Regions from separate parts of the Enterobacter sp. RIT637 genome, predicted to be linked through region 2. Evidence: predicted binding sites of a transcription regulator. Region 2 holds the regulator's gene; each other region holds the start of a gene.
What was found. Region 2 encodes LexA, which represses DNA repair genes until DNA is damaged. Its sites were predicted from a motif close to TNCTGTATGTACATACAGNA; they were not measured.
Positions count from the first base shown of each region.

Region 1 (7,464 bases), on a different contig from region 2:
TGTTCCAGGCGGTCGATCACTTCCTGATCTTTGATAGGCGCCGCTTGCCAGTAGCCGTCTTTGTTAAACAGGCCAAACTGGTAGCTATAGGTAAAGCGTTTTTCCTCTGCTTCCATTTCCATCCACCAGCCCCAGAATTCACGTTTTTCGGGTGCAGGCTTCACGTTGACGCAAACAGCCAGGCAGTCGAAAAAAAAGCGATTCTCTTCACACTGCTCTTCTCGAATATACGGGCCAAGAGCCATGAACTTCTTGATCAGTCTACTTTTCGGATGTCCACTCGGTAACGTCATTGCGATCTCCTTTTGTGAAGCCACTGTTTTACCAAACCATCAAAATTTAGCAATCTATTAACACAATCTCTGCGCGATCCAGCGTGTAATCTCTTTTAACGCCTTGTCAAAATTCTGATACACCGGGCTGAATGGCACTTCAAGCAACTTGCCATCCGAAGATGACGAAGTGATTAATCGCGACTCTTCCTCCGGGCTGAAGGGATCATTTTTCCAGAAACCTGACAGCATCGGCGTTGGGCAGCGGCGTCCCAGCAACCCCTGCGTTTTTAACGAGTAACGGTTAAGCTCAACGCGCAGCGCTTCGTCTGATGCATCATGCATGCCAAGGCGACTTGCCAGCACATCAAGGTACATCTCCGGCACGCTGCCCTGACGGGCAGGATCGCTGAGCAGTGCGTGAACCACCGGGCCAAGACAGGCCACAGCCTTCAGGCGCGAAGATTCAAGATAGGCCAGACGCACCGCAACGTTCGCCCCGAACCGGAAGCCAAAAGCCGCTACGCGGGTATGGTCAACCCAGGGAATATTCTCCAGGGCTTTAAGCGCATGCTGGTGCAGCAGGCTCGAATCCTGAGTCAATTTCCACTTCGACGAGAAGCCAATAGAAGGCATGTCGAGCGTCAGCATCGCAATCCCTTTTGGTGCAAAGTAGCGCTCAAACAGGCTGTAATAATCGATTTGCAGGGAATCCAGCCCGCCGCACATCAGTACGGTCGGGAACGGGCCGTCGCCTTCCGGCATATGCAGGAACCCAGTGACGGGAGCGCCACCAGGAATGCTGAACTCAAGCTCGCGCATCTGGCCCGGTAAACGCTGCGCCGCCTCTTCATAAGCACGGTTCGCCAGCGCCTGGGCCTGCTCCGCAAGCTCATCACCTTTCAGATGTGGATACGCGGCAATAGCGTAGAGATTGGCCGCATGCAGCCAGTGCTTGCCGCTGCGCGTGGCATCCTCTTCCTGGCTGGCTTTTTGCTGCCAGAGCATCGCCTGTTTCGACCATTCATAGATCCAGTTGCCGCCGCGATAGCCCACCACCGTATCGTACAACTCGCTGTCGGTCCGTTCAGACTCGCTCATGACGATACGCGCCTGCACGTCAAGGATTTCACGCGGATCGATACCTCGCCAGATCCACATCAGGCGGTTAATCATGCGATACCAGTGGGGCACGTTTTTACCGTCTAACGCAGACTGGACGGCAGGCATGGTACCCGGATTAAACCGACGTACCAGCGTCGACGTTTCAGGGTGTTTGAAACGGGGTTTGAAGAGAGTTTCGGTGAGATTCGCCTGCGTCATTGCGTTGCCTCCATGGATACGTCATATAACGTCCATTGTAACGCGTGGCAGGATAAAAAGAACAACGCCCGGCATTGCCGGGCGTGTAAAGTTACGTACTGTGATTAACGGCCTGAAATAGGCGGTACAAAGACCACGCCCATATCCCATGGCTGTTCAATCCAGGTATCCTGCGGGATATCAATCACGTAATCGTCAACCAGTGGGCGACCCGCCGGTTTTGCGAAGATAGTGACGAAGTGCGCTTTTGGATACATTTCACGGATAGCCACCGCGGTGCCGCCGGTATCGACCAGATCGTCAATAACGATGAAGCCTTCACCGTCGCCTTCCGCACGTTTCAGCACGGTCAGCTCGCGCTGGTTGTCGTGGTCATAGCTGGAGATACATACGGTATCGACATGACGAATACCCAGCTCACGTGCCAACAGCGCCCCCGGTACCAGACCGCCGCGGCTAACGGCAATAATGCCTTTCCACTGTTCGGAAGGCATCAGACGCGCAGCCAGTTTGCGTGCGTGAATCTGCAACATGTCCCAGGTGACGACGTATTTTTCGCTCATGTGAAGTGTCCCAGCCTGTTTATATACGGCTTAAAAAGTGTTCGAGGGGGAAATAGGTTGCGCGAGATTATAGAGATCTGACGCACTAAAAACCAGTGTTTAGCGCCCCGAGCCTGAGTTTTTACATGCTTTATGCTACCCGCCGCCGGAGAAAGTGGTATTCTCAGATGCATCTCGCAAGCCTGTCTTGTGGTAACTATTAACCTGCTAACTCTGTGACCTGCAACCCTGTTTGCAGCGCATCGACAAGGAGACTTATCGTGTCTGAACTGTCTCAATTATCTCCACAACCGCTGTGGGATATTTTTGCCAAAATCTGTTCCATTCCACACCCTTCCTACCATGAAGAACAGCTTGCCGAACACATTATGGGCTGGGCGAAGGAAAAAGGTCTGCACGCCGAGCGCGACCAGGTTGGCAACATTCTGATCCGCAAGCCCGCCACTGCAGGCATGGAAAACCGTAAACCGGTAGTGCTCCAGGCGCACCTGGACATGGTTCCGCAGAAAAACAACGACACCGTTCACGACTTCACCAAAGATCCTATCCAGCCGTACATCGACGGCGAGTGGGTGAAAGCGCGCGGCACCACCCTGGGCGCGGATAACGGCATCGGTATGGCCTCTGCGCTGGCGGTGCTGGCTGACGACAGCGTTGAGCACGGTCCGCTGGAAGTGCTGCTGACCATGACCGAAGAAGCGGGCATGGACGGCGCGTTCGGTCTGCAGGCCAACTGGCTGCAGGCGGACATCCTGATCAACACCGATTCCGAAGAAGAAGGCGAGATCTACATGGGCTGCGCGGGCGGGATTGATTTCATCTCTACCCTGCCGCTGTCTCGTGAAGCGATTCCTGCGGGCTACCAGACCTTCAAGCTGACGCTGAAAGGGCTGAAAGGCGGCCACTCCGGCGGTGATATTCACCTGGGCCTGGGTAACGCCAACAAACTGCTGGCACGCTTCCTGGCGGGCCACGCGGCCAAGCTGGATCTGCGTCTGGTCGATTTCAACGGCGGTACGCTGCGTAATGCGATCCCACGCGAAGCCTTCGCCACCGTTGCCGTTCCTGCGGCAAACGCAGACGAGCTGAAAAAGCTCTCCAGCGTTTATCTCGACATCCTGAAAAACGAACTGTCGGCGAAAGAGAAAAACCTGACCGTAGTGCTGGAATCCGTGACCACGGATAAATCCGCCCTGACCGTGCAGTCTCGTGACAGCTTCATTCAGTTGCTGAACGCGACGCCAAACGGCGTGATCCGCAACTCTGACGTCGCGAAAGGCGTGGTGGAAACGTCCCTGAACGTGGGCGTGGTGACCATGGGCGACGACAGCGCAGAGATCATCTGCCTGATCCGCTCGCTGATCGACAGCGGTAAAGAGTACGTGGTGAGCATGCTGGAATCTCTGGGCACACTGGCGGGCGCGAAAACGTCTGCAAAAGGCAGCTACCCGGGCTGGCAGCCGGATGCAAGTTCTCCGGTGATGGCACTGGTGCGTGAAACATACCAGCGTCTGTTCAACAGCACCCCGAACATTCAGGTAATCCACGCCGGTCTGGAATGTGGTCTGTTCAAGAAACCATATCCGGACATGGACATGGTCTCTATCGGGCCAACCATTACCGGTCCGCACTCGCCGGATGAGCAGGTTCATATCGAAAGCGTCGGTCACTACTGGACGCTGCTGACTGAACTGCTGAAAGCGATTCCTGCTAAGTAATTCGCCGTCTGATGCCCGGTGGCGCTTCGCTTACCGGGCCTACGATGGATACAACCTACAGTCCCAATACCAGCTGTCGTTCCAACTGCGGATCCAGCAGCGTGACGTGCAATCCCACCAGCCTCACCCCTCGCCCGCCTCGTCGTTCTTCCCAGGCCTTTTTTGCGGTCGCGATAAGATCGTCTTTATTCAGACGCGGCCAGACGTGTTCCTGCGTGGTCTGCTGGAAATCGTTAAATTTTAACTTGATGCCCTGCCGGGCGATCAGCAGGTCCGGCTTCACCTTGATTAAGCGTCGCTCCAGCTCAGGGTAAAGCTGTTCCGTGATAATGGCTTCGCACTCGGACCAGTCATGAATATCTTCAATGAGGGTGCGCTCGACGCCAACGGATTTACGTAGCCGTTCGCTGTTCACATCGCGATCGTCAATCCCCTGGCTGCGCTCCCACAGCACACGACCAAACTTACCAAAGCGTTTGAGCAGCATGGCGAGATCGCTTCGCTGCACGTCTTCGCAGGTCCGTAGCCCCATGCTTTCAAGTTTGGCGGCGGAGACTTTCCCCACGCCGGGTATTTTGCCGAGCGGCAGCGTTTTCAAAAACGCAGGCACCTCTTCAGGGGTGATGACGTACTGACCGTTGGGTTTATTTAAATCTGAGGCGATTTTGGCAAGAAATTTCACGGGCGCCACGCCCGCCGATGCGGTCAAATTCAGCTCGTTGAATATCGTCTGGCGGATCTCCTGAGCCATCAGCGTGGCGGAGCCGTGGCAATGTACACTGTCGGTCACATCCAGATAGGCTTCGTCCAGCGACAGTGGCTCTATCAGAGAGGTATAGCGGGAGAAGATTTCCCGAATATGAATTGAGGCCTCTTTATAAGCATCAAACCGACCGGGCAGGAGCGTGAGATGAGGGCAAAGCTTTAAGGCCATTGCCGTCGGCATGGCGCTGCGCACGCCAAATTTGCGCGCAGGGTAGTTGGCAGTGCTGATCACCCCACGCTGAACACGGCTGCCACCAATGGCGATGGGAATATCCCGCAGCGCCGGGTTGTCACGCATCTCCACTGCGGCAAAAAAGCAGTCCATATCGACATGGATTATTTTGCGCATAGTAAGCCCTCACTCATTACTGGATAAGTATACAGTAAATAAATGAGGATTGAGAAGCAGATGTGAAAACGCCGGGTGGCGGCTTTGCCTTACCCGGCCTATATACGTTTAAATAATGCGCTGCTGTTCGCGGGCCATCCTTTTCTTCCGCGCATCGCAGGGTTCCGGGCAGTCGCACACCTTTTCCATCCCAAGGGATGAAATACCGCCGCAGCTGCCCTGAATGCTTTTACGCTTGATGATCCAGCCTAATGACATGCCGAGCACCACCAGCACAAACACCGCGAATGTTGCCAGAAACGTCAGCATCATCAGCCTCCAAAATCATCAAGCATGATGTTCTCATCTTCGACGCCAAGATCTTTAAGCATCTTAATCACGGCGGCGTTCATCATCGGCGGACCACACATATAGAACTCGCAGTCTTCCGGCGCCGGGTGCTGTTTGAGGTAGTTTTCATACAGCACGTTGTGGATGAAGCCCGTATAGCCCGTCCAGTTATCTTCCGGCTGCGGATCGGAAAGCGCCACGTGGAAGGTAAAGTTAGGGTTCTCACGCGCCAGCTGTTCAAACTCGTCGTCGTAGAACATCTCGCGCAGGGAACGTGCACCGTACCAGAAGCTGATTTTACGCTTGCTGCTAAGACGTTTGAGCTGGTCGAAGATGTGCGAGCGCATCGGGGCCATACCGGCACCGCCGCCGATAAAGACCATTTCCGCGTCGGTATCTTTGGCAAAGAACTCACCGAACGGGCCGGAGATCGTCACCTTGTCGCCTGGCTTGAGGGACCAGATATATGACGACATGACGCCCGGCGGGGCATCAGGCACATTCGGTGGCGGCGTGGCGATACGCACGTTGAGCATGATAATGCCCTTCTCTTCCGGGTAGTTAGCCATGGAGTAGGCACGAAGCGCTGGCTCTTTTACCTCGGAAACGAAGCGGAAGAGGTTAAATTTATCCCAGTCTGCCCGGTATTCATCGGGCACGTCGAAGTCAGCATACGCCACGGTGTGCGCCGGACAATCAATCTGAATATAGCCCCCCGCGCGGAACGGGACGCTCTCCCCTTCAGGGACGCGCAGCTTAAGCTCTTTAATGAACGTGGCTTTGTTATCGTTAGAGATAACCTCGCACTCCCATTTTTTCACGCCGAAGATCTCTTCCGGCAGCTCAATCTTCATGTTCTGGCGCACCGCGACCTGACAGGCCAGGCGGCAACCTTCTTTCGCTTCACGCTTCGTGATATGCGACAGTTCAGTTGGCAGAATATGACCGCCCCCCTCTTTCACCGTCACACGACACTGTCCGCATGAGCCGCCGCCACCGCAGGCTGATGAGACAAAAATCCCATTGCCCGAAAGCGTATTAAGCAGCTTATCGCCTGCCGGTGTGCTGATCTGGTTCTGCGGATCGTCATTAATATCAATGATCACATCCCCGGAATTGACCAGTTTTGCTCGCGCCACCAGAATCAGCCCTGACAGCACCAGTACTATCAGCGTGAACATCACCACGCCAAGAATAATTTCCATCTGTTAGCCCTTATAGCTGCACACCGGAGAAGGACATAAAGCCCAACGCCATCAGGCCGGTGGTGATAAAGGTGATCCCTAAGCCACGCAGACCCGCAGGCACGTTGGCATATTTCATTTTTTCACGGATCCCCGCCATGGTGACAATCGCCAGCATCCAGCCGATACCGGAACCGAAGCCGTACACCACCGATTCACTGAAGTTGTAATCGCGCTGAACCATAAACGAGACGCCGCCGAAGATGGCGCAGTTCACCGCGATCAGCGGCAGGAAGATCCCCAGCGCGTTGTACAGCGACGGGAAATACTTATCGAGGATCATCTCCAGGATTTGCACCAGCGCCGCAATCACCCCGATAAAGGTGATAAAGTTGAGGAAGCTGAGATCGACCCCTTCCACCAGCGCGCTGTCCCGCAGCACGAAGTTGAACACCAGGTTGTTAATCGGAACCGAAAGCCCCAACACAACGGTGACCGCCACGCCCAGACCAAATGCCGTCGAGACCTTTTTAGAAACAGCCAGGAACGTACACATGCCCAGGAAGAAGGCAAGCGCCATGTTTTCAACAAACACCGCGCGCACAAATAAACTCAGGTAATGAGCCATTGTCGGTTACTCCTTTTCCTGCTGTTCAGGCTTCAACGTACGAATCAGCCAGATCAGCAAACCGATAATGAAAAACGCGCTTGGGGCCAGCAGGAACAGGCCGTTCGGCAGATACCAGCCGCCGTTCTGCACCGTATCCAGCACCGGAATGCCAAACAGCTTGCCGCTGCCAATCAGCTCGCGCAGGAAACCGACCGTCAGGAGGATTACGCCATAACCCAGGCCGTTGCCAATACCGTCCATAAAACTCGCCAGCGGCGGCATTTTCATGGCGTAGGCTTCCGCACGCCCCATCACGATACAGTTGGTGATGATCAGCCCGACAAACACCG
Region 1 covers NZ_JAIHAZ010000014.1:58,764-66,227, forward strand. The annotation lists gene crl (sigma factor-binding protein Crl) at 1-293, opposite strand, end outside; gene frsA (esterase FrsA) at 351-1,595, opposite strand; gene gpt (xanthine phosphoribosyltransferase) at 1,700-2,158, opposite strand; gene pepD (cytosol nonspecific dipeptidase) at 2,419-3,876, shown strand; gene dinB (DNA polymerase IV) at 3,932-4,990, opposite strand; gene nqrM ((Na+)-NQR maturation NqrM) at 5,099-5,299, opposite strand; gene nqrF (NADH:ubiquinone reductase (Na(+)-transporting) subunit F) at 5,302-6,525, opposite strand; gene nqrE (NADH:ubiquinone reductase (Na(+)-transporting) subunit E) at 6,536-7,132, opposite strand; gene K5E19_RS18095 (NADH:ubiquinone reductase (Na(+)-transporting) subunit D) at 7,139-7,464, opposite strand, start outside.
Region 1: the regulator LexA is predicted to act here: its motif matches at 5,008-5,027, upstream of dinB (DNA polymerase IV).

Region 2 (7,464 bases):
CCGCAGCAGAAGAGACCTGCTGAGAAGCAGGGCTGAGCGGATTTAAGAGATCGATGAGGTTGATGTTGTCCAGCGTGCTGCGATAGCGGCTTACATCGTCGCTGATATCATCGATTTTATCCCGTAGGTTATCTTTGTCTGAAATCTGCGCGCCGATGGACGGCAGGATCACCGTGATACCATCGTCAGGTTTCGCTTTCGCCAGTAATGCCGGGTTGATTAATGTACCGCTGCCGTAGGTTCCTGCTGCAACGCCCGTTCCCCCCATCGCGTCACTGCGCGCTTCTGTCCAGGTATTGGCTGCTCCCGCCTGATTTGCCATAAAAAAGGAGACAGCAATGCTAACCACCGAAAATTTAAAATATTTTTTCACAGTATGCCCGTTATAGTCTGTTATGAAATAACCCCTGTCTGTTATCACCCAAACAGGAACGAACTATTGCTGTGAATAAGTAGTAAAAGACCCGCTATTTCTTTCCCTAAGTAAAATTCCCTTACGGCCTGTTGTAATTTGTGACGGCCCTCAATATTTATAGAAGAGGAAAATTATTTCCGCTCGGGTTTTCCATTGTGCGGCCCAAAAAATTGAGGAGGATGATCTACCCAGCGGTCCTCACGCGTCGCGGCATAGACCGGGTTCAGCGGATAGTAGATGCGGTTTTGCTTTTTGTTGGCCTCGCCGACAACCAGCAACCGTACCTCTTCATCAGTGTTGTTTATAAAGGTATGGCAAACGCCCGTCCCGGCGGGGAACCCCACGCTGTCTCCTGGTTCAAGCTTCCACAGGTAGCCGTTTATCCAGGCCTCCGGATGCCCTTCAAGCACATAAATAAACTCTTCTTCGTCGCTTTCCGCATGCGGATAAGACGTACGACGCCCTGGCGGCAAACGCTCATGATGAATACCAATGCGGCCTAAGCCTAGCCTGCGAGCGAGGGGCGCGCCGATGGAAAAAAGTTCGTCACTGTCGGGATAGGTCGAATCGTCAGCACCTTCCACATCTTTCCAGTGCTTAATACAGTCAGGTCTTTTCATGGTTAATTCCCCGAATTGCGATGCGTCAGGTATAGCACAGCCTGGTGGATCTCGGTGTTTTTACCAGAACATGATAAAGTGAGGGTTTTCCATCCTATACATCCGAGGTGCTAAATGGATAAGTCCACAAAAGAGCTGTTAGCGCAGGCCGAAAAGCTGTGTGCGCAACGCAATGTGCGCCTGACTCCGCAGCGCCTCGAGGTCTTGCGCCTGATGAGCCTGCAACAGGGTGCCATCAGCGCATATGACCTGCTGGACTTGCTGCGCGCAAGCGAACCGCAGGCAAAACCGCCTACGGTTTATCGCGCGCTGGATTTCCTGCTGGAACAAGGTTTTGTACACAAGGTTGAATCGACCAATAGCTATGTACTGTGCCATCTGTTCGATCAGCCAACCCATACCTCAGCCATGTTTATCTGCGATCGCTGCGGTGCGGTAAAGGAAGAGGGTGCGGAAGGCGTGGAAGATATTATGCATACGCTGGCGGCTAAAATGGGCTTCGCCCTGCGTCATAACGTGATTGAAGCGCACGGGCTGTGCTCGGCGTGCGTGGAGGTGGAAGCCTGCCGTCATCAGGACGCCTGTCAGCACGACCACTCTATTCTCGTGAAGAAAAAGCCGCGTTAACGGCAAAAGAAAAGGCGGCTTAGAGCCGCCCTGTGGGTTATTCAGCGTTACCAGCGGTAGTCATTACGGGTTTCCCAGTCTTTGACTTCGGTTTCCGCCTGGTCTTTCGCGTAGCCGTAACGTTCCTGAATTTTACCGACAAGCTGATCGCGTTTACCTTCAATGACGGTCATATCGTCATCCGTCAGCTTACCCCACTGTTCTTTCGCTTTACCTTTGAACTGCTTCCAGTTGCCGCCGATTTCGTCTTTATTCATCATCGTGTCCTCTTAGTTAAGCGTTGGGTCGTAACGTCCGTTACGTTCTTTTCTGCTGGACGTGATAATTATTGTAGTTAAGGATTCGGCGGTTGATTTCATATTCGGAATCTTTAACCGTCACGATATATCGTGACGGGAAGGGAGCCAGGTATTGTTTTGCCAGTGGCGGTGCCAGATGAATGCCAGCGACAATCCGCGCAGCGACAGGAAAACCGCCAGCGCCAGCCATAAACCGTGATTACCCAAATACGGTAAGGTCAGCAGCGTGAGGCCAAAGCCTGCAGCCGCGACGGCCATGCTGTTACGCATCTCCGCGCCGCGGGTTGCGCCAATAAACATGCCATCCAGCAGATAACACCAGACGCCCACCACCGGTAAGATCACCTGCCAGATGAGATAGTGGCTCGCCAGTTCGCGTAATGCCGGTAACGACGTGAGTAACGCGATAATGTCGCTGCCGAAACAGGCATAAATCAGTGCGAACGCCAGCGCGACCAGACCTGACTGACGGCAAGCCGCCCGCCACACCTCGTGGAGCTGGCCAGTTTCACGCGCACCGTATGCCTGCCCGGAGTGCGCCTCCACGGCGTAAGCAAAGCCGTCCAGCGCATACGCGGTAAACGTCAGCAATGTCATCAGCACCGCATTTACCGCAACGATCTCAGGCCCAAGACGGGCACCAAAAACCGTTAACGCACCAAAACAGAGCTGTAGCAGGAGCGAGCGCAGCATGATGTCCCGGTTCAGCGCCAGCAGCTTGCGGATGTTGCCGCGCCACGCGGTTTTCAGCATGACCAGGGAAACCCCACGCAGGGCCAGTACGCGCCAGACCATCCACAGACCGATGATAAACGTGCCGTATTCTGCGACTGCGGTTGCCAACGCCGCGCCCTGTACGTTCATGTGCAGACCCATCACCAGCCAGAGGTCGAGCACGATGTTCAAAAGGTTTCCCACCACCAGCAGGATGACCGGCGCACGAGCGTACTGCACGCCCAGCAGCCAGCCCAGCAGAACCAGGTTTGCCAGCGATGCGGGCGCACTGAGCCAGCGAATTTCAAGAAAGCGCCTGGCCTGCTCAAGTACCGCCTCGCTCCCGCCCACAATATGCAGCGCCAGATCAATCAGCGGCGTGCGAAACAGAACGATTAACGCGCCAGCCCCAAGCGCCAGAACGAGTGGTTGCACCAGCGCGCGCGCCAGTCGCAGCGGATCTTTCGCGCCATAGGCTTGTGCCGTCAGCCCCGTGGTACTCATGCGTAAGAAGAGCAGGAGCATAAAGAGAAAACTGGTTGCCGTTGCGCCAATCGCCACGCCGCCCAGATAAACGGGAGAATCCAGATGACCAATCACCGCGGTGTCCACCAGGCCAAGCAAAGGAACGGTGATATTGGAAAAAATCATCGGCAGTGCAAGACGCCACAATGCCTTATCAGAAGCTGTAAGCAGTGACATGAAAGATACCGGGAATGGGAAATGAGTCAGGCTACGGAGTCCCGCAGCCTGTCAGGAAGAGGTTACAGCCATTCACCGTTGCGGATAACGCCAACGGCCAGACCTTCAATGGAGAAGTTCTGTTCGCGCAGATCCACCACAATCGGGGAGAATTCGTTATTTTCGGGCAGCAGCTGTACGGTGTTACCCTGTTTCTTCAGTCGCTTGACGGTCACTTCATCATCAATACGCGCGACCACAACCTGACCGTTACGCACATCCTGGGTTTTGTGAACGGCCAGCAGATCGCCATCAAGAATGCCGATATCTTTCATGGACATCCCGCTGACGCGCAGCAGGAAATCTGCACTCGGCTTGAACATACCAGGATCGACCTGATAGTGACCTTCAATATGCTGCTGGGCCAACAGAGGTTCACCCGCGGCGACACGGCCAACCAGCGGAATGCCTGTCTCTTCTTCCACCAGCAGACGAATGCCGCGAGACGCGCCAGACACAATTTCAATCACACCTTTGCGCGCCAGCGCTTTCAGATGTTCCTCGGCCGCATTTGGAGAACGGAAGCCCAGACGCTGCGCGATTTCCGCACGCGTGGGTGGCATACCCGTCTGGCCGATATGATCCCGGATGAGATCAAACACCTCTTGCTGCCTGGTCGTTAACGCTTTCATTCCGCCCCCTGGGTGTATATACAGTTATGCTGTGAGTATATACAGTCAAAGGCGATTTTGGAACCAAAAACTGCACAAAAAACCAGGGACTTAATTATTCCTCGAGGCTCATCGGAAATGTGACCAAAGCAGCGTGACCCAGGTGATCGCTGCCGTGATAATCGCCAGCAGCACAGCGGCAGACCCCATGTCTTTCGCACGGCCAGAAAGTTCGTGGAAATCTGAACCGATACGGTCCACAACCGCCTCAATAGCGCTATTGAGAATTTCCACTATCATCACCAAAAGAACAGAGCCGATGAGAAGCACGCGGGTAATAGCATCAACATCAAGGAAACAGGCGATGATAACCGCGACGATAGCGGCAACGCCCTCCTGGCGAAACGCGGCTTCATTGACCCATGCGGCACGGAAACCTTTCCATGAATAGCCAGCAGCTTTGATGATTCGGGTTAACCCAGTGGTATTATTGGCCATTAAAAGAACCTTTTATTGGAAAAAGCGTCACTAACTATAAGCGCAGCGCGTTTTGCTGCAGCCTGAAGTATGACGGGTAACAACAGAAATTTTGCGCGCTTTCTGTTATCCTTGCGCCGCAATTGCATTATTAACCAGAGGCTTTACATCGTTTATGTCCGGCTGGCCACGAATTTACTACAAATTACTTAATTTACCATTAAGCGTCCTGGTAAAAAGTAAGTCTATCCCAGCAGAACCTGCGCTGGAATTAGGGCTCGATACGTCGCGCCCTATTATGTACGTTTTGCCTTATAACTCGAAGGCAGACCTGCTGACGCTTCGCGCCCAATGTCTGGCGCATGATTTACCTGACCCACTTGAACCGCTTGAAGTTGATGGCACTCTGCTGCCGCGCTATGTGTTTATCCACGGCGGACCACGCGTGTTTACCTATTACACGCCGAAAGAAGAGTCCATCAAGCTGTTCCATGACTATCTCGACCTGCACCGCAGCAATCCCGATCTGGATGTGCAGATGGTGCCGGTCTCAGTGATGTTTGGTCGCCGTCCGGGCCGCGAAAAAGGCGAAGAGAATCCGCCGCTGCGTATGCTCAACGGCATCCAGAAGTTCTTCGCGGTCTCCTGGCTGGGACGCGACAGCTTTGTACGCTTCTCCCCTTCCGTTTCGCTGCGCCGTATGGCGGACGAGCACGGCACCGACAAGATCATCGCGCAAAAACTGGCGCGTGTGGCGCGTATGCACTTCGCACGCCAGCGTCTGGCTGCCGTTGGGCCTCGTCTCCCGGCGCGTCAGGATCTGTTCAACAAGCTGCTGGCCTCCAAAGCGATTGCCCGCGCGGTTGAAGACGAAGCGCGCAGCAAGAAGATTTCCCACGAGAAAGCACAGCAGAACGCCATTGCGCTGATGGAAGAGATTGCGGCTAACTTCTCCTACGAGATGATTCGTCTCTCCGACCGTATCCTGAGCTTCACCTGGAACCGTCTCTATCAGGGCATTAACGTCCACAACGCCGAGCGCGTACGCCAGCTGGCCCACGACGGCCATGAAATTGTCTATGTGCCCTGCCACCGCAGCCACATGGACTACCTGCTGCTCTCCTATGTGTTGTATCACCAGGGACTGGTACCACCGCACATTGCGGCGGGCATCAACCTGAACTTCTGGCCAGCAGGCCCGATCTTCCGCCGTCTGGGTGCGTTCTTCATCCGTCGTACCTTTAAGGGCAACAAGCTCTACTCCACCGTATTCCGTGAATATCTCGGCGAGCTGTTCAGCCGCGGCTATTCCGTTGAATACTTCGTGGAGGGCGGTCGTTCCCGTACCGGTCGTCTGCTCGATCCGAAAACCGGCACGCTGTCGATGACCATCCAGGCAATGCTGCGCGGCGGTACGCGTCCGATCACGCTGGTGCCGATCTACATTGGCTATGAACACGTCATGGAAGTGGGCACTTACGCGAAAGAACTGCGCGGTGCGACCAAAGAGAAAGAGAGCCTGCCGCAGATGCTGCGCGGCCTGAGCAAGCTGCGCAATCTTGGCCAGGGATACGTGAACTTTGGCGAACCGATGCCATTGATGACGTATCTGAACAACCATGTTCCGGAGTGGCGCGAGTCTATCGATCCTATCGAAGCGGTACGTCCGGCGTGGCTGACGCCTACGGTGAACGGTATTGCTGCCGAGCTGATGGTGCGCATCAACAACGCAGGCGCGGCGAACGCCATGAACCTGTGCTGTACCGCGCTTCTGGCCTCTCGCCAGCGCTCACTCACCCGTGAGCAGCTGACCGAGCAGCTTGATTGCTACCTGAACATTATGCGCAACGTGCCGTACTCGGTTGATTCGACCGTGCCTTCTGCTACCGCGAGCGAGCTTATCGACCACGCGCTGCAGATGAACAAGTTCGAAGTCGAGAAAGACACCATCGGTGACATCATCATCCTGCCGCGCGAGCAGGCCGTGCTGATGACGTACTACCGCAACAACATCACGCATATGCTGATGCTGCCGTCGCTGATGGCGGCCATTATTACCCAGCATCGCCGCATTTCACGTCAGGAACTCTTGCGCCATCTTGAAGCTATCTACCCGATGCTGAAAGCGGAGCTGTTCCTGCGCTGGAGTAAAGATGAGCTGGCGGTTGAGCTGGATAAAATGACGGAAGAGATGCGTCGTCAGGGGCTGATTACCCTGAATAATGACGAGCTGCATATCAACCCGTCGCGTTCCCGCACCCTGCAGTTGCTGGCCGCCGGTGCGCGTGAAACGCTGCAGCGCTACGCCATCACCTTCTGGCTGCTCAGCGCGAACCCGTCGATCAACCGCGGTACGCTGGAAAAAGAGAGCCGGACGCTGGCACAGCGCCTGTCTGTTCTGCACGGCATTAACGCGCCGGAATTCTTCGACAAAGCGGTATTCAGCTCACTGGTGCTGACGCTGCGTGATGAAGGGTTTATCAGCGATACGGGCGATGCCGAACCGGAAGAGACGCTCAAGATTTACCAGATGCTGGCCGAGCTGATTACCTCGGACGTGCGTTTAACGATCGAAAGCGCGACGCAGGGCGAGTGATGTAAAAAAGCCGGGTGGCGGCTTCGCCTTACCCGGCCTACGTTCCTGCATGACATGTAGGCCCGGTAAGCGCTAGCGCCACCGGGCTTCTTTTTAGCCAAAGTAACTCATCGCCAGCCCTAAAAACAGCACCAGACCGACGTAGTTATTATTTAAAAACGCTTTGAAGCAGGCTTCACGCTCGCGCTTCGCAATCAGCTTCTGCTGATACGCAAACAGCAGTCCCGCCACCAGCACGGACCAGTAAAACTCCCAGTTCAGCCCGTTCAGGCGACCAATCGCCACCATCAGCGCCAGCACCGCCACCTGCAAAATGCCGATAATCAGTTTGTCCTGACGGCCAAACAGAATCGCCGTCGACTTG
Region 2 covers NZ_JAIHAZ010000028.1:2,854-10,317, reverse strand. The annotation lists gene traF (conjugal transfer protein TraF) at 1-373, opposite strand, end outside; gene K5E19_RS22595 (cupin domain-containing protein) at 547-1,035, opposite strand; gene zur (zinc uptake transcriptional repressor Zur) at 1,150-1,662, shown strand; gene K5E19_RS22585 (CsbD family protein) at 1,710-1,919, opposite strand; gene dinF (MATE family efflux transporter DinF) at 2,040-3,377, opposite strand; gene lexA (transcriptional repressor LexA) at 3,440-4,048, opposite strand; gene K5E19_RS22570 (diacylglycerol kinase) at 4,157-4,525, opposite strand; gene plsB (glycerol-3-phosphate 1-O-acyltransferase PlsB) at 4,680-7,100, shown strand; gene ubiA (4-hydroxybenzoate octaprenyltransferase) at 7,194-7,464, opposite strand, start outside.

Region 3 (7,464 bases), on a different contig from region 2:
GGTCTCTATCAACGTGCCGATGGCGGCGAAACCGGGAACGGTCGGCCGCATTCTGCCGGGCATGGATGCGCGCCTGCTGGCGGTACCGGGGATTGAAGAGGGGGGGCGCCTGCAGTTGAAAGGACCTAACGTGATGAACGGCTATCTTCGCGTAGAAAACCCTGGCGTGCTGGAAGCGCCAACGGCGGAAAACGTCAACGGGGACGTTGAGACCGGCTGGTATGACACGGGGGATATTGTTCGCTTCGACGAGCAGGGCTTTGTGCAGATCCAGGGGCGTGCAAAACGCTTCGCTAAAATTGCGGGCGAAATGGTCTCCCTTGAAATGGTAGAGATGCTGGCAACAGCGGTCTCCGCTGACAAGCTGCACGCCACGGTCGTGAAGAGCGATGCGAGTAAAGGTGAGGCGCTGGTGCTCTTCACCACGGACAGTGAGCTTAAGCGCGACGCGTTGCTTAAGCATGCCCGCGAGCATGGTATCCCTGAACTGGCCGTGCCGCGTGATATTCGCTACCTCAAACAGCTTCCGGTGCTGGGTAGCGGTAAGCCCGATTTCGTGACCCTCAAGGGCATGGTGGAAGAGGCGGAACAGCAAAATGCATGAGTCAGCACACACTAACAACTCACTCCGGTCGAAGGGCATGATGGCGGTTATCGCCGCGCAGTTTCTCTCTGCATTCGGCGATAACGCGCTGCTGTTTGCCACACTGGCGTTGCTCAAGGCCGAGTTTTACCCCGACTGGAGCCAGCCGATCCTCCAGATGGTGTTTGTGGGTGCTTATATTATTTTCGCGCCGTTTGTGGGGCAGGTGGCGGACAGCTTCCCTAAAGGTCGGGTGATGATGTTCGCCAACGGCCTGAAGCTGTTGGGCGCGGCAAGTATCTGCTTTGGTATTAACCCGTTTATCGGCTATACGCTGGTAGGCATTGGCGCGGCATCTTACTCTCCGGCGAAGTATGGCATCCTGGGCGAGCTGACGACGGGCGATAAGCTGGTGAAAGCCAACGGTCTGATGGAGTCCTCAACCATCGCGGCGATTTTGCTCGGGTCCGTCGCGGGCGGCGTGCTGGCGGACTGGCATGTGCTGGCAGCTCTGGGCGTTTGTGCGGTGGTGTACGGCGGGGCGGTTGTCGCGAACCTGTTTATTCCCAGACTGCCGGTGGCGCGTCCGGGCCAGTCCTGGCGTTTTGGGCCGATGACCGGCAGCTTCTTTAACGCCTGCCGCGTACTGTGGCGCAACGGTGAAACGCGTTTCTCATTGATGGGAACCAGCATGTTCTGGGGGGCGGGCGTCACGCTACGTTTCCTGCTGGTGCTGTGGGTACCGATGGCGCTGGGGATCACCGACAACGCAACGCCAACCTACCTGAATGCAATGGTCGCCGTGGGGATTGTCGTCGGGGCAGGGGCTGCGGCGAAACTGGTCACGCTTGAGACCGTTGCGCGCTGTATGCCAGCAGGGATTTTAATCGGTGTCGGCGTGCTGTTCTTCTCGCTGCAGCATGCGCTGTTGCCAGCCTACGTGCTGCTTATCCTGATTGGTATTCTGGGCGGTTTCTTTGTGGTGCCGCTGAATGCGCTTTTACAGGAGCGCGGAAAACAGACCGTGGGGGCCGGAAATGCCATTGCCGTGCAAAACCTTGGTGAAAACGTAGCGATGCTGCTGATGCTGGGGCTTTATTCGCTGGCGGTTAAAGTGGGCGTGCCGGTGGTGGCCATTGGCGTTGGATTTGGCGCGCTGTTTGCGCTGGCGATTGCAGGATTATGGATCTGGCAGCGTCGGCGTTGATCTCTTTGCCCGGTGGCGGCTTCGCCTTACCGGGCCTACAAAATCAGCAAACATCACGAAACGTAGGCCGGGTCAGGCGAAGCCGCCACCCGGCAAAAGCGTCCAGCTATGGTGCCGGGTATGTGTATACCTGATGCACCGCTTCAATCTCCGCTAACACCGCTTCACTCAGGTTCAGATTGAAACTCTCAATATTGGTTTTCAACTGTTCCATAGTGGTCGCGCCCAGCAGGGTGCTGGCAACAAACGGCTGACGGCGCACGAAGGCCAGCGCCATTTGGGCGGGGTCAAGACCGTGACGTTTGGCGATATCCACATAGGCCGCAACGGCTTTCTGCGTTTGCTCACCGCTGTAGCGGGTAAAGCGGCTGAAGAGCGTGTTACGCGCCCCGGCAGGCTTCGCGCCGTTCAGGTATTTGCCCGTCAGCGTGCCGAAGCCGAGACAGGAATAGGCCAGCAGCTCCACCTCTTCATATTGCGTCACCTCCGCCAGACCGACCTCATAACTGCGGTTAAGCAGACTGTACGGGTTCTGGATGGTGACGATGCGCGGGAGATCGTGTTTATCGGCAAGGTGCAGATAACGCATCACGCCAAATGCGGTTTCGTTAGACACGCCGATGTAGCGGATTTTCCCCGCGCGCTGGCACTCTGTCAGCGCTTCCAGCGTTTCCAGCAGCGTAACGGCGGGCGCGCTCTCGTTCCAGCTGTAGCCAAGCTTGCCAAAGCAGTTGGTCGGACGCTGCGGCCAGTGTACCTGGTACAGGTCGAGATAGTCGGTTTGCAGACGCTTCAGGCTGGCATCCAGCGCGGCGCGAATATTCTTACGATCGAGGATCTGGTTTGGGCGGATCCCGGCATCGTTATTACGTGAGGGGCCGCTGACTTTAGAGGCGATAACGAGCTTTTCGCGATTGCCGCGTTTTGCCAGCCAGTTTCCCACATAAGTTTCAGTGAGCCCCTGCGTTTCCGGACGGGGAGGGACAGGGTACATCTCTGCGACATCAATCAGGTTAATGCCCTGGCTGACGGCATAATCGAGTTGTGCATGGGCATCGGCTTCGCTGTTTTGTTCACCAAATGTCATCGTGCCCAACCCCAGTTGGCTTATCTCCAGAGCGCTATGGGGGATACGGTGATAATGCATAGCCGGCTTCCTTCATTAAACATACAGACGCGTCAGGTACTTCCCGACAAAGGAATATAAACATGGCAGAGGGGAAGCAAAAGGGGAAGGAAAAAATAAAAAAGGCCAGCAAGCGACTGACCTTTAACGGGTTTATCGCTCGATAATTTGCGAGACTTCGTCGCGGTTAATCTGCATTTTATTCCCTGCCGGGTCGCGGTAACTCACCAGCCCGGTATCGTCGTCGACTTCGGGTTTACCATCGGTCAGGATCATCCGACCATCTTTTGTAGACATAACATAATCACTGCTACAGCCCGATACCGCAAACGCCAACCCGACTGCAGAAATTAACACTGCCCATTTTTTCATCGTTATCGTCCTCACCTGGCTTGTATTAAATCATAGTGTAGTAATAACCTGATATGACGAAAGCAGGAAGCGGTAAAATCTTAAAAACCCGGTGATTATGTTTGATAGCTCGCAAAATTCGTTAAAAACCTACGTATTTAGTAAGAAATGGCGTGCGAGCAGCGTGCTGGTGAAATTCTTTTTGAGATAAAAGCCTCGCGGCAACGTCAGGATTGGCTCGCCGTGAGCGCCGATCGCTTCGGTAAGGGCCTTGCTGTTGGCCGCCTTCGGACGCAGCTGCAACACCTCACCGTGACGAGCGGTGATGCGCTCAACCTGCCCAAGGACGATCATGTCCATTAACTCTTCCCAGTCCAGACGCAACTGCTGCTCTTCGTCTTCGTCAGGGCTCCAGAGCAGCGGCGCGCCCACCCGCCGTTCGGCTAGCGGGATCTGACGTTCACCTTCCACCGGAACCCACAGTACGCGTTTCAGTTTATGGCGTACGTGACTGGTTTCCCAGGTAACGCCGGTATTGCCGGTCAATGGCGCCACGCAGACAAACGTGGTTTCCAGCGGTCTTCCCTGCCGGTCAATGGGGATCGTTTTTAACTCCACGCCCAGCGCGGCGAAATCTTGTTCTGGCTTACTGCCCGCGCTGGCACCTAACCACAGTTCCAGCAGCATGCCGATCCAGCCCTTGTCTCTTTTCAGATCGTCAGGGATCGGTAAACCCGCCAGTGCCGCCAGGTCACCAAGCGAATAGCCTGCCAGACGCTGCGCCTGGGTCAGTAACTCGGTTTCGCTGGAGGGAGGAGTAAGCAAGGGAGCAAGCGGAAGCATGGTGGTAACCTTATGATTAAAAAATGAACTAAGAAATTATCCCTTGTGGATAGAGTCTACCGTTTTCTGTACGAATAATCCATGTGTATGATTTATAGGTTTTTTTATTGCTGCAAAATTATTATGCCCGCGTCTAAAAACAGGTTGTTCAAATCTGGTCACTGACAATAAACAGGATCTTACACCCACTTATCCACAGAAAAGTGGGATAACTGGGAATAACCCACACTACTGTTTCGATTTACAGCCTTGACGTGCGACGAAAATCGAATTTTCAGACAAATTGTGCCTAACTTATTGGCACAATCTGTGGATAAAACCGACGCTGTTCGATCTTTCATCAGTACAACGATCGCTGATGTGATGATCGTCACGTTATCTGTTCTGGTATCAACAATTATGCCTTTAACTCTATGAAAAATAGTGTTTTTAATAATGAGTGGTATAAACGGCTATAAACGACGATTCAGGTTGTTCATCGGTAATTCCATACTTCTTCACAACTATATCCACAGAAAAGGTGAATAAAATTGCCCTTACGGTCCCTTATCTGTTTATAACTCCACGCAAATTTGTGAGTTATTCAAATGTTATTAGGTTGCAAGCCTGTAAGAGAGTGGTTTACCGCCTCCCTGTAGTGTGAAACAATCATTTATATATAAGGTTTAGTTTGGGGTAGTCCGGTGATTGATGACGATGGCTACCGCCCGAACGTAGGAATAGTAATTTGTAATCGTCAGGGTCAGGTTATGTGGGCCCGTCGATATGGTCAGCACTCCTGGCAATTCCCGCAAGGCGGGATCAATCCAGGAGAGTCCCCAGAACAAGCGATGTACCGGGAGCTGTTTGAAGAGGTCGGTTTAAGCCGAAAAGATGTTCGCATCCTGGCTTCGACCCGCAACTGGTTGCGTTACAAGTTACCGAAACGTTTGGTGCGTTGGGACACAAAGCCGGTTTGTATCGGCCAGAAACAGAAGTGGTTTCTTCTGCAGTTGGTGGGCAACGATTCAGATATCAATATGCAAACCAGCAGTACGCCGGAGTTTGATGGCTGGCGTTGGGTGAGCTATTGGTATCCTGTTCGTCAGGTCGTGTCATTTAAGCGCGATGTTTACCGTAGGGTGATGAAAGAGTTCGCAAGTGTTGTTATGCAGCTTCAGGAGATCCCGCCTAAGCCGCAGAGCGCACCTGCCTGGCGACGTAAAAGAGGTTAAGCTACGCAAATCATGCTCACCCGCTTGCGCGAAATAGTCGAGAAGGTCGCCAGTGCGCCTCGCCTGAACGAGGCGCTGAATATTCTGGTGACTGATATCTGTCTGGCGATGGAAACCGAAGTCTGTTCGGTGTATCTGGCCGACCATGACCGGCGTTGCTATTACCTGATGGCGACTCGTGGTTTGAAAAAACCACGAGGCCGCACCGTTACGCTCGCTTTTGATGAAGGTATCGTTGGGCTGGTTGGTCGTCTGGCCGAACCCATTAACCTTGCTGATGCGCAAAAACACCCTAGCTTCAAATATATTCCTTCCGTAAAAGAAGAACGCTTCCGCGCCTTCCTGGGCGTGCCGATTATCCAGCGTCGTCAGCTGCTCGGCGTTCTCGTTGTTCAGCAGCGGGAGCTGCGCCAGTACGATGAAAGCGAAGAGTCATTCCTTGTGACGCTCGCCACGCAGATGGCCGCCATCCTCTCTCAGTCTCAGCTCGCTGCCCTGTTTGGACAGTATCGTCACACGCGCATTCGTGCGCTCCCGGCGTCACCGGGTGTGGCAATCGCCGAAGGCTGGATGGACGCCACGTTGCCGCTGATGGAGCAGGTTTACGAGGCCTCGACGCTTGATGAAGCGCTCGAACGCGAGCGTCTTACCGCTGCACTGGAAGAGGCTTCCAACGAATTTCGCCGCTACAGCAAACGCTTTGCTGCGGGTGCGCAAAAAGAGACTGCGGCGATCTTTGACCTCTATTCGCACCTGCTTTCCGATGCGCGTCTGCGCCGTGAGCTTTTTGCGGAAGTGGATAAAGGTTCGGTGGCCGAATGGGCCGTTAAAAAAGTCATCGAAAAATTTGCCGAGCAGTTTGCGGCACTGACCGATGGTTATTTGAAGGAGCGTGCCGGGGATTTACGCGCGCTGGGGCAGCGTTTGCTGTTCCATCTTGATGACACCATTCAGGGCGCGAATGCCTGGCCAAAACGGTTTGTGCTGGTGGCGGATGAACTCTCAGCGACGACGCTGGCAGAGCTACCGCAGGACAGGCTCGCCGGGGTGGTGGTGCGCGATGGTGCCGCCAACTCCCATGCTGCCATCATGGTGCGTGCGCTCGGTATTCCAACCGTCATGGGGGCCGATATCCAGCCCTCAGTGCTCCACCGCCGCACGCTGGTGGTGGACGGCTATCGCGGTGAGCTGCTGGTCGATCCTGAGCCGGTTCTGCTGCAGGAATACCAGCGGCTTATCAGTGAAGAGAATGAATTAAGCAAGCTGGCGGAAGATGACGTTAACCTGCCCGCACAGCTTAAGAGCGGTGAGCGGATCAAAGTCATGCTCAACGCCGGGTTAAGTCCCGAGCACGAAGAGAAGCTCGGCAGCCGGATCGACGGTATTGGCTTATACCGCACTGAGATCCCGTTCATGCTGCAAAGCGGCTTCCCGTCAGAAGAGGAGCAGGTGGCGCAGTATCAGGGGATGCTGCAGATGTTTAACGACAAGCCGGTCACGCTGCGCACGCTGGACGTCGGGGCGGATAAACAACTGCCGTACATGCCTATCAGTGAAGAAAACCCGTGTCTGGGCTGGCGCGGGATCCGCATCACGCTCGACCAGCCGGAGATCTTCCTGATCCAGGTTCGTGCCATGCTGCGTGCAAATGCGGCAACGGGCAACCTCAGCATTTTATTGCCGATGGTCACCAGCATTGACGAAATCGACGAAGCAAAACGCTTGATCGAACGCGCGGGCCGCGAAGTGGAAGAGATGATCGGCTATGCGATCCCTAAACCACGTATTGGCGTGATGCTCGAAGTGCCGTCGATGGTCTTTATGCTGCCGCAGCTGGCAACCCGCGTTGATTTTATCTCCGTCGGGACCAACGATTTAACGCAGTACATACTGGCCGTTGATCGTAATAACACGCGCGTCGCGAGTATCTATGACAGCCTGCATCCGGCGATGCTTCGGGCACTCGCCATGATTGCACGTGAAGCGGAGCAGTACGGTCTTGATTTGCGTCTGTGTGGTGAAATGGCTGGCGATTCGATGTGCGTCGCCATTCTGATTGGCCTGGGCTTCCGTCACCTGTCCATGAACGGCCGTTCTGTCGCGCGCGTGAAGTATCTGTTACGTCATATCGAAATAGAAG
Region 3 covers NZ_JAIHAZ010000006.1:219,139-226,602, reverse strand. The annotation lists gene aas (bifunctional acyl-ACP--phospholipid O-acyltransferase/long-chain-fatty-acid--ACP ligase) at 1-604, shown strand, start outside; gene lplT (lysophospholipid transporter LplT) at 597-1,790, shown strand; gene K5E19_RS12220 (NADP(H)-dependent aldo-keto reductase) at 1,897-2,937, opposite strand; gene K5E19_RS12215 (YgdI/YgdR family lipoprotein) at 3,070-3,288, opposite strand; gene mutH (DNA mismatch repair endonuclease MutH) at 3,418-4,110, opposite strand; gene rppH (RNA pyrophosphohydrolase) at 4,794-5,324, shown strand; gene ptsP (phosphoenolpyruvate--protein phosphotransferase) at 5,337-7,464, shown strand, end outside.
Region 3: the regulator LexA is predicted to act here: its motif matches at 4,340-4,359, upstream of mutH (DNA mismatch repair endonuclease MutH).

Region 4 (7,464 bases), on a different contig from region 2:
GACCTGGGTTTCGTATTCGTACCCTTCGCGCAGGCCAGAGGCCTCCAGCACGCGCGTCAGCACCACTTCCCCCCAGTTCCCCTGCGTTTTGTTATCGCCTTTGAGCGCGCGCGTCAGGTTCACCGCCTCCTGCGCCATCTGTGCGTTTAGCTGCTGAAGATTGCGAATTTCATGCGCCAGAGTGTGTCGCTCGCGCGCCTCCTGGCCAAAGCTGTCCTGCACCTGACGGCGAAACCCGTCCAGCTGTTCACGCAGCGGTGTCAGCAGGCTATTCAGGCTCTGGCGGTTCTGTTCGTCAACGCGGCGGTTGCTGTGTTCGAAAATACGGTTGGCGAGGTTCTCAAACTGCTCGCTGAGGCGCTGCTCGCTGTTGATCATCTGGCGGATTTTGTCTTCCGCATGCAGTTGGGTGGATTCAAGACGGGTGGTGACTTCGCGGAGATCGGCCTCCAGCGAGGTGTTGATGTCGCGCAGGTTACGCAGTTCATTATTGAGCAGCTCGCATTCGTCGCGCCAGTGCGAGCCTTGAGCAAGCTGTTGTTTTGTGGCGCTTAGCTCTGAGACGATCTCTTCACGTTCTGCCAGCTGATCGGCTTTCATCTGCGCATGCTGGTAGCCAGAAATCAGCCAGCCTACCGCCACGCTCACCAACGCAACCACCGCATAAATCAGGATTGAGATATCCACAATGCCCCCTGCATCAACGTATTACCCGCACAAAATAGAATTGTGCTGTATAAACGTCCAGTTTGAAAGGGTTTTCCTGCGAGGCGCTACGCAAAAAATAAAGGCCGAACGCGTCGGCCTTTTATCTCAGAGAGGAGGACTAGATCAGGCGGCGAGCCGCTTCCACCACGATTTTCACCGCATGACTTTCGGTCTGCTTCATGGTTTCGGCGTTCGGGATCTCCTGCTGGGTACGGTTGACGATAACGCCCGCCACCATACCGGCACGCAGACCCTGGCTTGCGCACATGGTCAGCAGCGTTGCAGATTCCATTTCGTAGTTCATCACGCCCATGGACTGCCACTCTTCCATAGAGCCTTTGAAACGGCTTACCACGCGGCCTGAGAAGGTGTCGTAACGCTCCTGGCCCGGGTAGAAGGTATCGGAAGAAGCGGTGACGCCCACGTGAGTGGTCGCGCCTACGGATTTCGCGGCCTCAACCAGCGCGGTGGTGCATTCGAAATCGGCTACTGCCGGGAATTCCATTGGTGCAAAGTGCAGGCTTGCGCCGTCCAGACGTACAGATGCGGTCGTGACCAGCACGTCGCCGACGTTGATGTGCGGCTGGATAGCGCCGGTGGTGCCGATACGCAGGAAAGTACGAATGCCCAGCTGCGCCAGCTCTTCCACCGCAATAGACGTAGACGGGCCACCGATACCGGTAGAGCACACGATCACCGCTTTGCCATCCAGCTCTGCGCGCCAGGTGGTGAATTCACGATGGGCTGCCAGCTTGACCGGCTTATCCATCAGCGCGGCGATCTTTTCCACACGCTCAGGATCGCCAGGGACGATAGCGAGCGTAGCCCCTTGTAAATCGTTTTTAGTGAGGCCGAGATGAAAAACATCAGACTTAGACATAGGGTGACTCCTCTGTGGGTCGGTTAGTCAGAAGAAGTAAAACGGTACTTTACAGAAGCACTCCATAGAATTTCGTGACACACCTCACCATGAATGAAAATTATTGCAGTTAATTTCCATTAAATAGTGACTTACATCACATTAACAAGTTATATCGCCAGGTGCTGCACAAAAGATAGACCGTATAAGGCACTGTGGGTTGTTAACCTGGTGACTATATTTACCTTTGCGCTAACTCATTGGTACGGAGAATGCCATGACTGAAAAAACCGGTTTTGCACCTGCTGCGGCTCCGCATGCTTCAACCATCGTCTCAACCTCAGAAGAAGCCATTACTGCGGGCGAGACCTCCATCCCCTCGCAGGGGGAGAATATGCCTGCTTATCACGCGCGACCAAAATCGGCAGAGGGTCCGCTGCCGATCGTGATTGTGGTTCAGGAAATTTTTGGCGTTCACGAGCATATTCGCGACCTCTGCCGCCGGCTGGCGCTGGAAGGGTACCTGGCCATTGCGCCAGAGCTCTATTTCCGTCAGGGCGATCCGAACGATTACAGCGATATCCCTACGTTGTTCAACAATCTGGTGAGCAAAGTCCCGGATGCCCAGGTGCTGGCTGACCTTGATCACGTTGCCAGCTGGGCCGCGCGCAACGGGGGCGATGCACATCGTCTGCTGGTGACCGGATTCTGCTGGGGCGGACGCATTAGCTGGCTGTATGCCGCGCATAACCCGCAGCTGAAAGCGGCCGTCGCCTGGTACGGCAAGCTGGTAGGTGAAAAAACGCTGAACTCGCCGAAGCAGCCTGTTGATATCGCTACGGATTTGAATGCGCCGGTGTTAGGGCTTTACGGTGGTCAGGATACCGGCATTCCGCTTGATACCGTCGAGACCATGCGCCATGCGCTACGCGCGGCGAATGCGAAAGCGGAGATCGTGGTCTACCCGGATGCCGGACACGCGTTTAATGCCGATTATCGCCCGAGCTATCACGCAGAATCAGCCAAAGATGGCTGGCAGCGGATGCTGGCGTGGTTTAGCCAGCACGGCGGCAAAAAAGCCTAAAAGCAAAAAAGCCCGGTGGCGGCAACGCCTTACCGGGCCTACGCTTTATCAAGCCTGACGCAAGTTCTGCGCCGCCTTCACCATGTTCGCCAGCGCCGCACGCGTCTCCGGCCAGCCGCGGGTTTTCAGTCCACAGTCCGGGTTCACCCACAGACGTTCCGCCGGAATGCGCTGGGCCGCTTTTTTCAGCAGGGCTTCAATCCACTCCACGCTGGGCACGTTCGGGGAGTGAATGTCGTACACGCCCGGCCCGATTTCATTCGGGTAGTCGAACTCTTCAAACGACTCCAGCAGCTCCATGTCTGAACGCGAGGTCTCGATGGTGATCACGTCGGCGTCCAGCGCGGCAATCGAATCCATGATGTCGTTAAATTCGCAGTAGCACATGTGGGTGTGGATCTGGGTATCATCCTTCGCCACCGCGGCGTTGATGCGGAACGCTTCCACGCCCCACTGCAGGTAGGCATCCCAGTCGCTGCGGCGCAGCGGCAGACCTTCGCGCAGCGCCGGTTCGTCAATCTGGATGATGCCAATGCCTGCGGCTTCCAGATCCGCCACTTCATCACGCAGCGCCAGCGCGATTTGCTTCGCGATGGTTTCACGGGTCACGTCTTCGCGCGGGAAGGACCAGCAGAGAATGGTTACCGGACCGGTGAGCATCCCTTTTACCGGCTTGTCGGTCAGGGACTGGGCATACTTCGCCCACTCCACGGTGATCGCTTCCGGGCGGCTGACGTCGCCGATGACCACTGGCGGCTTCACGCAGCGGGAGCCATAGCTCTGCACCCAGCCGTTCTGGGTAAAGACGAAGCCGTCCAGGTGCTCACCGAAGTATTCCACCATGTCGTTACGCTCGGCCTCGCCGTGCACCAGCACGTCCAGACCTAAACGCTCCTGCTCGATAATTGCCTGCTTGATGTGCTCAGCGATACCGGTGCGGTAGTTGTTCGCATCCAGGTTGCCCTTCTTGAAGTCCAGACGCAGTCCGCGGATTTCGGTGGTTTGCGGGAAAGAACCAATTGTGGTGGTCGGCCACGCGGGCAGGTTGAAACGGACACGCTGCGCTTCGGCGCGTACTTCATACGGGCTCTGGCGCTGGCTGTCCTGCGCGGTGATGGCCGCCAGGCGTTTTTCCACCGCCGGGTTGTGCACCCGCGCCGAGTGACGACGCGCCTGGATCGGTGCGCTCCATTCGGTAATCGCCGCCGTCTCGCCGCTGTTCAGCGCATCGCGCAGCAGCGTTAGCTCTTCGCATTTTTGCAGGGCGAAGGCAAACCAGCTTTTTACTTCAGGGTCGAGACGTGTCTCCACGCTGAGATCGATTGGACTATGCAGAAGCGAGCAAGAGGATGCCACCCACAGCTCTCGTTTGCCGACGATGTCCTTGATCTGTGCATATTTCTCCGTCAGATCGGCACGCCAGACGTTGCGACCGTTAACCAGCCCGGCAGAAAGCAGCCAGTCCGCTGGCAGGCGTTTGTGCAGCTCTGCGACGTCGTCTTTACCGTGAACGAGGTCAACGTGCAGGCCCTGCACCGGCAGCGCGGTAATAGTCTTCAGGTTTGGCGTCACGCCTTCGAAATAGGTAGTGAGCAGCAGCTTCACCTGCCCGGTGAGCACGTCATACGCCGATTTGAAGGCATCAAGCCACGCCTGCGGCAGCTCGAGCACCAGCGCCGGTTCGTCGATTTGCACCCACTGAATGCCGCGCTTGCCCAGCTCGATCAGCACCTGTTTGTAGACCGGCAGAATATCCTTCAGCAGGCTGAGGCGGTCAAACTGTTCGCCTTTTACCTTACCCAGCCACAGGTAGGTGACTGGCCCCAGCAATACGGGCTTCACCTGATGACCCAGCGCCAGCGCTTCGTCCACTTCTTCCAGCAGTTGCGTCCAGGTCAGCCTGAACTCCTGACCTTTCACGAACTCCGGCACCATATAGTGGTAGTTGGTGTTGAACCACTTGGTCATTTCCGCCGCTGCCGCTGGCTCACCCGTTGGTGCACGGCCACGGCCGATGCGGAACAGGGTATCGATATCCACCGATCCATCTTTGTTCTGATGACGAGCCGGCACGTTGCCAAGCAGCAGGCTGGTCGTCAGAACATGGTCGTACCAGGCGAAATCGCCCACCGGCAGCAGGTCAATGCCCGCCTGTTTTTGCTGCTCCCAGTGACGGGCGCGTAGCTCGCGTCCCACCGTCAGCAGTTCTTCACGGGTGGTGTTACCCGCCCAGTAGCTTTCTTGCGCTTTTTTCAGTTCGCGGCGCAGGCCAACGCGAGGAAAACCGAGAGTGTGATTGCGGATTATCATGTTATGCCCCTTATGAAATTTGCTATTTAGACGTCCAGATGTTTACACATCTATAATTGGCAGGTACTGTATATTCCTCAAGCGCAAAATGTTCATGGCGAAGTGAAGGACTTTCATGATCGAGATTAAACACCTGAAAACGCTACAAGCGTTGCGGAACTGCGGTTCTCTTGCGGCAGCGGCGGCCACGCTGCACCAGACCCAGTCTGCCCTTTCTCACCAGTTCAGCGATCTGGAACAACGCCTCGGCTTCCGTCTTTTTGTGCGTAAGAGCCAGCCTCTGCGCTTTACGCCGCAGGGTGAAATTCTGCTGCAGCTGGCAAACCAGGTACTGCCGCAGATCGCCAGCGCGTTGCAGTCCTGCAACGAGCCGCAGCAAACCAAACTGCGCATTGCCATTGAGTGCCATAGCTGTATTCAGTGGCTGACCCCCGCGCTTGAGAACTTCCGCCAGAAGTGGCCGCAGGTGGAGATGGACTTCAAATCCGGCGTGACCTTTGATCCGCAGCCCTCGCTGCAGCAGGGCGAGCTGGATCTGGTGATGACGTCCGACATCCTGCCGCGCAGCGGCCTGCACTATTCGCCGATGTTTGATTATGAAGTGCGCCTGGTACTGGCCCCGGACCATCCGCTGGCCAGCAAAACGCGCATCACGCCGGAAGATCTGGCGACGGAAACGCTGCTGATTTATCCCGTGCAGCGCAGTCGTCTGGATATCTGGCGTCACTTCCTGCAGCCTGCGGGGATTAGCCCACAGCTAAAAAGCGTGGATAACACCCTGCTGTTGATTCAGATGGTAGCGGCCAGAATGGGCATCGCGGCGCTGCCGCACTGGGTGGTGGAGAGTTTTGAACGCCAGGGTCTGGTGGTGACCAAAACCCTGGGTGAAGGACTGTGGAGTCGACTGTACTCTGCCGTGCGCGATGGCGAGCAGCGTCAGCCGGTTACGGAAGCGTTTATTCGCTCAGCGCGGAACCACGCGTGCGACCATCTTCCGTTTGTGCGGAGCGCGGAGCGACCCAACGGCGATGTACCCACAGCGAAGCCAGGATCACCGCTCCCCCAATAAGGAAGCTCGGCCAGTGCGGCTGCTCCTGCCAGATGGCGAGATTGACCAGCAGCCCTGCCGGGACATGCACGTTATTCATGATCCCCAGCGTACCGGCGTCTACCTGCGTAGCGCCGTAGTTCCACATGAAGTATCCCAGCCCGGAAGCCACTACGCCCAGCCAGACCAGAACGCCCCACTGCACGGTGGTGGTCGGCAGTTTTTGCGGGTTACCGAGCATAAACCACGCCACCACCGCGACAATCGCGGCCCCCATATAAAACCAGGCAAACGCGTTATGCTGCGGCATCGGACGGGTTTCCATCAGGCGTTTGTAGCCCACCATGCCGATGGCGAAGCTGATGTTGGCGAGCTGGACGAACATCAGCCCGGTCCAGAAGTGATCGCTGACCTTGTCATAGCGAATAATCGCCGCGCCGATCACCGCCAGCGCCGCGCTTAAAAGATATCCCCAGCGCAGGCGACGCCTGCTGAGCAGATCGTAGATCAGCGTGATATAGAGCGGCGTGAGCACGGTGAACAGCAGGAATTCCGAGACGGACAGATAAACGTAGGCCCGGAAGCTGAACAGGTACATGATGCCGAGCTGCATCGCGCCCACCAGCATATACAGCAGAATCGTTTTCAGCGATTGTCCGCGCGCGCGCAGAAACGGCAGGAACACCAGCGCCGCCAGCCCCACCCGCATCAGTACCGAGAAGTAGCTGTCGACCGATCCGGCAAGGTATTCGCCAATCAGGCTAAAGGAGAAGGCCCACAGGATAGTGGTGATAATGAGTAGCGCCACAATGCTTGTCTCTCAGAAAGAAGGACAGGCATTGTAGCGAACTCTTTAGTTGACAACTGAGCAATAAATAATCAGATGAAGATTATTCAAGGAACAGCTTGCGCAGATACTTAGGCACAGAGTTATCGCCATTAGTGCCGATCACTTCCAGCTCCGGGTGCAGGTCTTTCAGGCGCTGGTGCGCGTTCTCCATGATGCAGCCTTTGCCCGCCATGGAGAGCATCTCAGCGTCGTTCATGCCGTCTCCGAACGCGATACAGTCTTTCAGCTCAAAGCCCAGACGTTTAGCCACCGCTTCCAGCGCGTGGCCTTTGGAGACGCCACCAGCCATCACTTCCAGACAGGTCAGCGTGGAGAAGCTCACGTTAACGCGGTCGCCCCAGCGCGCGTTGATCGCCTGCTCCAGCGGCAGCAACTCTTCATGGCTTTCACAGGTAAAGAACACCTTGCTGATCCCTTCCGGCTCCAGCAGGCCAGGTTCGTACAGGGAGTAGTTAAATACCGCTTCCTTGAAGAAACGCATCTCATCCGGGCGGTGGCGGTTCATAAACCAGTCGTCATCGCGATAAACGTTGGTGACGATATCCGGGTTATTGTGCACCACGCCGAACAGATCGGCGGCAATATCGCGGTCCAGATTGTGGGTA
Region 4 covers NZ_JAIHAZ010000005.1:176,092-183,555, reverse strand. The annotation lists gene rmuC (DNA recombination protein RmuC) at 1-687, opposite strand, end outside; gene udp (uridine phosphorylase) at 827-1,588, opposite strand; gene K5E19_RS10785 (dienelactone hydrolase family protein) at 1,845-2,651, shown strand; gene metE (5-methyltetrahydropteroyltriglutamate--homocysteine S-methyltransferase) at 2,700-4,961, opposite strand; gene metR (HTH-type transcriptional regulator MetR) at 5,077-6,030, shown strand; gene K5E19_RS10770 (carboxylate/amino acid/amine transporter) at 5,918-6,817, opposite strand; gene yigL (sugar/pyridoxal phosphate phosphatase YigL) at 6,900-7,464, opposite strand, start outside.
Region 4: the regulator LexA is predicted to act here: its motif matches at 5,026-5,045, upstream of metR (HTH-type transcriptional regulator MetR).